One region of the Listeria rocourtiae subsp. hofi genome, then DNA from elsewhere that is predicted to be linked to it. Evidence: predicted binding sites of a transcription regulator. Region 1 holds the regulator's gene; each other region holds the start of a gene.

Region 1 (3,287 bases):
TTGTCGTTGAAGCCCGCACAATATTACGTGCCACAAAATCTTCTAATTTTGCGATTTTCTCCTGTTGTTTATCGAATTCCTTCCATTGCTGTTCTAATTTTGCTTGCTTTTGAACGAGGTAACGCGAATAATTGCCAACGTAGCGATCAATATGTGTCCGACTAATCTCGTACACTTGATTTACTACTTTATCCAAGAAATAGCGGTCATGCGAAACGATGAGCAGGGCACCTTTGTAATTTTGCAAGTAAGTCTCAAGCCAAGAAAGGGTCTCAATATCTAAATGGTTCGTAGGCTCATCAAGAATCAGAATATCGTGGCGCGCCAGAAGCAGTTTCGCTAAAGCAAGCCGCGTTTTTTGACCGCCGCTAAGCGATGCAATCAGTTTTTCATAATCCGCTTCGAAAAATCGCAAGCCATGTAAGACGGACCGAATATCAGCCTCATATTGGTACCCACCTTGTTCCTTAAATGCGTGCTGCAATGAATCATATTCCTTCATTGTCTGCTCATACTGCTCCTGGTTCTCATAAATAGCAGGTTCACCAAGACGTTCCTCAAGCGCGCGTAAATCTTGTTCCATTGCCTGTAATCCTGTAAAAACGTCTAGCATTTCATTCCAAATCGTTTTTGAAGACTCAAGCCCCGTGTTTTGCGCTAAATAACCTATTTGAACATGTTTTGGCTTTGAAATCGTGCCGCCATCATAACTCATCTGCCCAGCAATAATTTTTAAGAGTGTCGATTTACCCGCACCATTTCGACCAACAAGAGCAATCCGATCATTTGTTTGTACTTCTAATTTTATATTTTCTAATATCGTTTCAGCGCCAAAATTTTTGACAATCTGCTGTACTTGCAAAAGTATCATTTTTAACGTCCCCTTCACCTTCCAAAATCTCTATCCTCCTAGTTTATCGTAAAGCAAGGAGAGAAGCAATGGCTTGAGAAAGGAAACGCTTACGAAAATTAAATTCACAAACTTCCACTTGTGAAAAGACTAGCAATGTGGTATCTTTTACTGTATAATGGAATTCAACAAGCGTTGTAACAAAATAGTAACATATAATTTGAGCAAAAACATTGTGAAATCTATGTGAAATGTTTATAGTGAATAAGCAAGCATGTGAAATGAACAACGATAGAAATTGGCGCAATCGTTTTTGTTATATCTCCATGTTTCATAGCACAAGGATGGTGCGCAACAGCCACCGTCCATTTAAAATCAAAAGGAAGAAGGGAAACAAACATGATCGAGGAAACGGGCAAGATTCCACAAGCCACAGCAAAGCGTTTGCCGCTTTATCACCGTTATTTAAAGTATTTACATGAATCAGGGAAAGAACGCGTATCATCCGCGGAATTAAGCGAGGCTGTGAAAGTTGATTCAGCAACGATTCGTCGCGATTTCTCCTACTTTGGAGCACTTGGCAAGAAAGGTTATGGCTACAATGTGTCCTACATTTTGGACTTCTTTAGCAAGACGCTGAGCCAAGATAAGCAAACGAACGTAGCTATTATCGGTGTTGGTAATTTGGGGACCGCACTCTTACACTACAATTTCATGAAAAATAATAATATAAAAATTGTCGCGGCTTTTGACGTTGACACTAGTAAAGTTGGAACGGTACAACAAGACATTCCAATTTATCATTTAAACGATATGCAAGATTTGCTGAAAGAGAACAAAGTTGAAGTCGTAATTTTGACAGTGCCATCAGATGAAGCACAAACAACTGTTGATCGCTTGCTAGAAGCAGATGTGAAGGGGATTCTGAACTTTACACCGGCACGTATCAGCGTACCAAAACACGTTCGCGTGCATCACATCGATTTAACAACGGAGCTACAAACATTGATTTACTTCTTAGAAAATTATCCGAATAAATAACTATTAGAGCCAAACAATGTGTTTGGCTTTTTTATGAGGTGGGGAGCAATGTTAGAAGAAATTATAATGTGGGCCAAAAAGCAAGAACAAGTCCGCGCGCTCGTGCTAGAAGGATCGCTAGCAAAACAACAAGGCGTAGATGAACTATCAGATTTAGATATAAACGTCTGGTTCAGTGGAGAATTACTATTTGGAAGAAAAGTGGAATGGTTGAAGGAAATCGGTGACGTACTAATCGAGACTCCATTACATATGGATTCACCAGCCGGAGAAGTGGCAACACAACTCGTTATCTTCCAAAGTGGTATTAAGGTCGATTTTTCCTTCTGGCCAATTACATTTTTAGAAAACCCGTTCCCGTACTATGAAAAAATGGAAATATTAATAGATAAAGATGCGCATACTGAGCAAATAAAACGATGCGTCCACGAACAATCGAAGCTTCCGATGACAAAACTAACTTTTGATAAAATCGTAAACGAGTTCTGGTTTGAATTGCATTACGTTGCTAAGTTCCTAAAACGGGAGGAAATCTGGTTTGTACAGAGTATCCAAGCGGGAATCCGCGAAAACTATCTCTTACCGCTACTAGAAGAACAAGCCCGAATTGCTGGACGAAATACCTCTTTTTCAGGACGAAACATCGAATTATGGCTGAATTCGGTACATTTAGAGCGCTTACCATCGATTTTTGCAGATTACTCGCTGGAGACTAATTGGCAAGCGATGTGGGAAGAAATAGCATTATTTGAAGATATCTCGCAATTTATCAGCACGTACTATCAATTTGAACTGCCAACCGCTATGATAGAAGGAATGAAAAACTTATTGCGAAAAATACAGGAGGGATGACTGTGTTCACAAAAGCAGAAATAACGCAGATTAGGCTTCATAAATTAGGCATGGTGGAGCCATTTACAGAACCTACCACATTCATAAGACAAGCAATCGCGCTTCAAACACAGAATCATCAGCCGGCACTCGTGAATTTTTTGCAACATGTAGATATGAGTTGGCTTGAAGCAGAACAGTTTTTTGCATCCAATCAAATTATTAAAATATGGGCTAACCGATTGACACTGCATACTTTTTTAGCGGAAGACTGGGAGATGGTATTTCGCGTTTTTGGTACACGAACGAATATTGTGCACCGACTTTGCCAAAAAGAAGGCACTGACTTAGCATCGTTGTTGGTGGAAATAGACGATTTGGGGCGAAAACGAGAGGTTTTTAGCCGTAAAGAATTAGAAGCAATCATTGGTGAGTATCCCTCACAGGTCACATCATCAATCATCGCACAAGCCGCGATAGCAGGGATTTTATATTTATTGCCATCAAGCGACGCGGTAAAAAACTATAGCCACCGTATCCGATTAGGAAATTATCAAGCATGGAC
Region 2 (3,287 bases), on a different contig from region 1:
ATAGTCGATTAATGGTAAAGCCGCGTCAATTTCTGCTTGGCTCGGTTTCCTAGCATCATCAAAACCGATATGCCATAGAGAGGTCAGCGGGCCAACCGTGATATCGAAGCTACCACTTGAACTGGCACTGTATTTTAAGCCTTCCTTAATAAGATAATAAACATCATCGTTCACTTTCACTGGATTTTTCCCAGCAGCCAAATTCACTTTGTCTACTTCTGATTTTTTAGCACTGTCGCTCGTTGTAATTTGCTTGTCAAGCTCTTTAATTCGGTCAAAGGCTTGTAGAAGAACATCCTCTTTTCCTTTATCATAAATTTTTACTACGTTAATTGTTCCCATAAGAAAATCTGTTTTTGTGTATGGTTGGGGAAGTATTTCTGGGCTCTTATCTTCGGATGCATCACTTTTCTTCGTATCATTACTACCACAAGCAGTCACAATAGCCGCTAAAAGTACGAGCGTTATTAACATATACAATTTCTTCATTATAGATGGCACCTTTCCGTTTTTGGAATGAATATAATCTGTTTTTATCGCTATTTTAGCGTATCGGTGATTGAGAGCATTGTCAAGAAAACCGTGTGCTATGCGGACAAAAAGGCTCCAGAGTTTTCGCCCTGAAGCCCTTCATTTTTATTGCTATCTTCTTATTCAGCTTCTACTTTATTGTACACTTTAATCATATCTGTATTACCAGATTGTGCTGCGTTGTAAAGTTGTGCTGCATAGATTCTGAATGTGTTTGATGATTCTGTCGCACCTGTTACTACTGCAACATCTGATGGAGTTTGTTTGTCAACAAGAGCTTTGTTTAGATCTGGAATGTATTCTTGCGGACCTACGCCAGTTTTAGCTTTCATGTTTTTCTCGTAGTCAGCATCGTCTGTTTTCTTCTTACCATCTTTATCTACATAGTTGAAGTCAGATGTCGTAATTTTTCCATCTTTCACTTCCATGTTGAACACTGCACGATAGTTATGTGCGTAATTTTGTTCTTCTAATGAGTATTTACCGTCTTGTAGTGCAGCACCATTGTTGATTTCAATTGTTGCTGTGTCTGCACGTTGCGCCGCTTGGATTAATTGGTTAGAGTAATTGATGAAAGAATCGGATGAATGAGTCGCGCCTGTTACTACTTCAACGTCTGCCGCTGATTGTTTAGCAACTAGAGAATCATTCAATGCTGGGATGTATTCTTGTGGACCTGTACCAACTTTAGCTTTCATATTTTTCTCGTAATCAGCATCATCTGTTTTTAGTTTGCCATCTTTATTTTCATAGTTATAATCAGATTTTGTGATTGCATTATCTTTGACGGTAATTGTCATAAATCCTTTCCAACCTTTATCATCAAAGTTCTTTTCTTGTAATTTATAAGTACCGTCTGTCATTGTACCGTCTGTTTTACCTGCTGTTTTTGTTGTATCTGATTTCTGTGTATCTGACTGTTTGCTGTCACTAGACTTACTGTCGTTGCTATTGTCATTACCACATGCTACCAATAACATACTTGAAGCCATTACTGCCGTCAGGGCCATTACCAACTTTTTCTTCTTCATAAATTTGCTCCCACCTTTTAAAATATTCCTTGTGATGACATGAACAATGAAAAGTGCACGAAAACACAAGCTCACCTTAATTCCACTTAAATATAACATTATTGTCTCAATTTGTCTACACACAGTATGCATGATTTAAAAACCAAGAATTTTCAGAAAGTCGGTCCTTTCTTCATTTACAATACTTCTTTAAAATTTTTACCACTCAAATGGTGTTTGTTGCCCTGTGAAGGTTTTCACCTATAATATCGCGTTTGTTTCCTAATTTTTGAGGGTAAAGACTCTAGACAGCATTTCTACTATCTGTTAAACTGGGTGATGTTATTACTAGTTAAGAGTTTTAGACGTAGGACTTATAATTTTTGTGAATATACTTACAAGGAGTTGAGAAAGCATATGCCTGAAAAAAATATTGTGTTAATAGGGGCGGGATATGCAGGTGTACATGCAGCTAAGAAATTAGCGAAAAAGTACAAAAGAGACGAATCAGTAACCATCACGTTAATTGATAGACATTCTTATCATACGATGATGACTGAATTACACGAAGTAGCTGGTGGTCGCGTTGAACCGACAGCGATACAGTATGATTTACGCCATTTGTTTAATCGTACGAAAGTGAAATTAGTGACAGATAACGTAACGCATGTGGATCACGAAACGAAAACAGTGACGACAGAACATGGTAGCTATCCGTTTGATTACCTTGTTCTTGGTATGGGTGGCGAGCCTAATGATTTCGGGACACCAGGCGTTAGCGAACACGGCTTCACACTTTGGTCGTGGGAAAACGCGGTTAAATTGCGTGAACATATTGAAACAGTCGTTCATGATGCTTCCGAGGAACAGGATGTAGCAAAACGCAAAGCCATGCTTACTTTTGCCATTTGTGGTTCAGGTTTTACTGGGATCGAGATGGTTGGGGAATTGCTTGACTGGAAAACACGTCTTGCTAAAGATAACAAGGTTGATGTTTCTGAAATTGAATTGATTGTTGTCGAAGCGGCACCAACGATTCTGAACATGTTAGACCGGAAAGATGCCCAAAAAGCGGAAGACTTCATGCTGAAAAAAGGCATCAAGATTATGAAAGATGCCGCAATCGTTGAAGTTAAAGCGGAAAGCATTGTATTGAAATCCGGCGATGAAATTCCAACACACACATTGATTTGGACTGCCGGCGTTCGTGCGAATTCTGATACGAAAGATTATGGTATGGAAACTGCGCGTGCTGGTCGTTTGAAAGTCAATGAATACATGGAAGCTGAGAAGTTCGAAAACACATACGTTATCGGCGACTTGGCTTATTATGAAGAGGAAGAAGGAAAACCGACACCTCAAATCGTAGAAGCTGCTGAGCAAACTGGTATGACCGCTGCAAAAAGCATTATTGCGGAAATCAGCGGAACAGAAAAAGAAGCTTATAAAGGAAAATATCACGGTGTCATGGTTTCGATTGGCTCCAAATATGGTGTTGCTAATCTAGGCGGATTACGCTTACATGGTTGGTTCGCGATTTTCATGAAGCACATGGTTAACCTTTATTACTTCTTCGGAATCCGTAGTGGTTATTATATGGCGCAATACGTTTCACATGAATTTTTCCATATTAGGGATAACCGGAATATTTTCCGAGGTTGGACTTCTCGCTATGGTAACGTGCTTTGGACATTGCCACTTCGTATTTATCTCGGCTGGTTCTGGGTTGATGAGGCTCTATCTAAG
Region 3 (3,287 bases), on a different contig from region 1:
CGTGACACCAATCGCTTTCTTGAATACGAAAATATGCTCATTTGGTCGATCGCTTTGTAAAATTTCACCTTCATATCTACGCGCCCATTCTGCCATATAGTCCAAATAATCAGCGGTGAAATTTACCTCAACCTCTGATAAAGCCAACGTTTTCCCGACCTCTTCTGAAATAAGTTTAGCGATTTCAGGTACTTGTTCGCGGATTTTCGTAGCAATTTTATGTAGATAAACGCCACGTTCTACAGCTGGTAAAGCCTCCCAAGCGATTTGTGCAGCATCTGCAGCATCTATTGCTCTTATTGCATCGGCTTTCGTAGCTTTCGGTACTTGTGAAATGACTTTTTCTGTGGAGGGATTGATAACATCAAAAAACTCCCCATTACTAGATAAAACAAACTCCCATTAATATACATTTTATGTTGATTCATGTGTTTTACTCCTTGTTTTATGTTGATTCATGTGTGTAATTATAACGAAACAAACAAAAACAAGCAAATATAACGCTTACAAACGAATGGTGTGGCAAGAGAAATTAACACGTTAATCACGGTTAGGAAGTTTATCAATCAAGCATCATTCCACTTCTAAAAAGCCTCAAACGTAGCAAGGAGAGTAGCGATATCAACTACTAAACACCACTAGTACTAAGTTTGAGGCTCTATCTATTCACTTATTTCAATGTCATTGTACCATTATTAATCAAATTAACATCAACGGCCTGATAGAAAGCATTTCCAGTATCCCCGATTTCCCAAACACCGAGAACGACATAATAGCCATTGCGATCAGTTGGAAGTGGTACTTGATGCTTGATTGTTGTAGAAGTTGGAACCTCATTATGTGCATCAATCGTAGTTAGTAGCTCAAGATCACCACGAGTTAGCGGACTATTTGGATTCCAGCCTTTTTTCGTAATATAATATTTATACTCTTTCGTTCTATGGAGAGCGGTGAGCGTCCAAGTGAAATCATTCTGCCCGCCTAAAAGATCCACGTGATACCAGCGATCCGGAGTTTGTACATCCATTTCTGGAAACTTGCCACCACCAGCGATAGTTCCATCAGAGGGGCCACCGAGCGGGAAGTTCCCTGTTGCTTCTATACTTTGAGGCTCCCATTGAATTGCTCCTGCATTTTGATTAATCCCCAATTTCGCTAAATACGCCCGACTTTCTGGTTTTGAGATATAACCATGCGCTGACGCTCCAGATGCAAACGTCACGAATAACAATGCAAACGCGACCAAAAATAAAATTGATTTACCCAACAACTTTCTCATTAAACTAACACCCCTTATTTGTTTTGAGCCATCTTCCGTGCTCGATATCTAGTTTACCCAGCTAGCTACGAAACGAATCCCGACATTGTGAAAATGAAGCAAAGTACACAAGGACTAGACCAATGAACAACAAAGAAGCTAGATATAAAGATATGACGCTCGGATAAGAAAGCGCTTTTTTAAATAAATTAACTAGGTATTTAGGTTCTAATCGTTACATTCCAAAAATCGCTAAACGAGCACTATCCTCACTTTCCACACAATAAATATTCCTACTAACGAATGATTTTTAAGAAAGAGATGTGCTCATATAGTAACACTTGATTTTGTGAAAAAAATAACTTGATTCGATACTTTGAATATACAATCCAAATACGCTATAATAGTAGTCGAGTATGCACATGCAGTTTCAAATTCATAATTTCACGAATTAAAAGTTTGTGATATTGTGATAAATCTACACAATCTAGTTGGCTATATTTTATAATATTATCAATTAGGGGAGCCTCTCTGGTTGGGGAATCAGGGAGTAGAGTTGTATTTTTGCGCAAAAATACACAGCAACACACATCAATAAGGAAAGAAGGGGATTCGGGTGTCAAAAATGCTCAAGTCATTGTTACTTACAGTATCGCTGGTCTTTGTTGGACTTCTTAGCGGCTGTGGTGATTTGACGGTACTAGATCCAAAAGGTCCGGTAGCGCAAAGTCAAAGCGATCTAATCATCTATTCGATTATTTTCATGCTTATCATTGTACTCACGATATTCGTGTTATTCGTTATCATGATCACGAAATACCGCGAGAGAAAAGATCATTCCAACTACGAACCAAACATGCACGGCAGTACGAAACTAGAAATTTTATGGACGTTGATTCCGGTTGCGATTGTTATTGCATTAGCTATTCCAACAGTGCAAACAATTTACGCGAACGAAAAAGCGCCAGAGGTTACCTCACACAAGGATCCAATTGTTATTTATGCGACTAGCGCAAACTGGAAATGGTTCTTTAGTTATCCAGATCAGTCGATTGAAACTGTAAATTATGTACATATTCCAACTGATCGACCGGTATTATTCAAGCTTACTGCGGCAGATTCGATGACGAGTTTCTGGGTGCCACAACTTGGTGGACAGAAGTACGCGATGAGCGGAATGACGATGGATTTGTATTTGCAAGCTGACGAAACAGGAACTTTTAAAGGTCGTAACTCGAACTTTAATGGAGAAGGTTTTGCTGGACAAGTATTTGATGTTGTCGCACAGAAACCAGCTGATTTTGAAAAGTGGGCGTTGAAAACAAAAGCTGATTCGCCAACTTTATCACAAGACCGCTATGATAAATTATTACTTCCTGGTAACGTGAAACCACAATCTTATGCAGGTACGCACATGGCCTTTGTTGACCCAGCTGCTGATCCAGAATACGTTTTTTATGCGTATAAACGTTTTGGTTTTGAACTAACAAATCCACATGATCCACATGCAAAAGACACAAGAACGAAAAAGCCAATTTTGCCAGCGCGTCCGGTTACAATTACAAACCCACGCTTTGAGCAAATGGACATGGAGCCAAATATTATTCCGAATGGTGCTGGCTATAAGGAAAACAAGCATTACGATGAAGGAATGAAGAAATTAGGCGAAGAAATTAAAACCGATGAAGCAACAGACCACGATAAATCGGGACACTAAAAAGGGGGGTATTTCAACATGAGTTTAGATGAATTTATCATCACCGGCGACCCGCTGATTTTAGGAGCCCAAATTTCGATTGCTCTTGTCAGCATTGGTATCGTCGTGTTACTAACTTATACAAAGAAATGGAAGTGGCTATTCACAGAATGGATTGCTTCTGTTGACCACAAACGCCTTGGGATCATGTATCTTTTGGCAGCAGTATTAATGTTTTTCCGTGGTGGGGTTGATGCACTCATGATTCGTACTCAACTTGCAATGCCAGGCATGGAGTTTCTTGATGCTCAGCATTACAATGAGGTATTTACG

The links. Region 1 encodes Rex, which represses fermentation and respiration genes when NADH is low (regulators of the CRP and FNR family bind a similar motif). Its sites were predicted from a motif close to TTGTGAAATATTTCACAA; they were not measured.
Region 2: a site for Rex is predicted at 1,787-1,804, ahead of pplA (extracellular electron transfer flavoprotein PplA). Genes of this name have one in related genera too.
Region 3: a site for Rex is predicted at 1,606-1,623, ahead of qoxA (cytochrome aa3 quinol oxidase subunit II). Genes of this name have one in related genera too.

The regions. Positions count from the first base shown of each region.
Region 1 is NZ_CAUYTL010000019.1:605-3,891, reverse strand. Features, by position in the region: gene R8925_RS09270 (ABC-F family ATP-binding cassette domain-containing protein) at 1-871, opposite strand, end outside; gene R8925_RS09265 (redox-sensing transcriptional repressor Rex) at 1,250-1,891, shown strand; gene R8925_RS09260 (aminoglycoside 6-adenylyltransferase) at 1,940-2,743, shown strand; gene R8925_RS09255 (DNA glycosylase AlkZ-like family protein) at 2,746-3,287, shown strand, end outside.
Region 2 is NZ_CAUYTL010000025.1:45,207-48,493, reverse strand. Features, by position in the region: gene R8925_RS11075 (FAD:protein FMN transferase) at 1-489, opposite strand, end outside; gene pplA (extracellular electron transfer flavoprotein PplA) at 651-1,562, opposite strand; gene R8925_RS11065 (FAD-dependent oxidoreductase) at 1,959-3,287, shown strand, end outside.
Region 3 is NZ_CAUYTL010000014.1:13,819-17,105, forward strand. Features, by position in the region: partial or broken gene aldA (aldehyde dehydrogenase) at 1-360, opposite strand, end outside; gene R8925_RS07855 (lytic polysaccharide monooxygenase) at 671-1,279, opposite strand; gene qoxA (cytochrome aa3 quinol oxidase subunit II) at 1,875-2,975, shown strand; gene qoxB (cytochrome aa3 quinol oxidase subunit I) at 2,994-3,287, shown strand, end outside.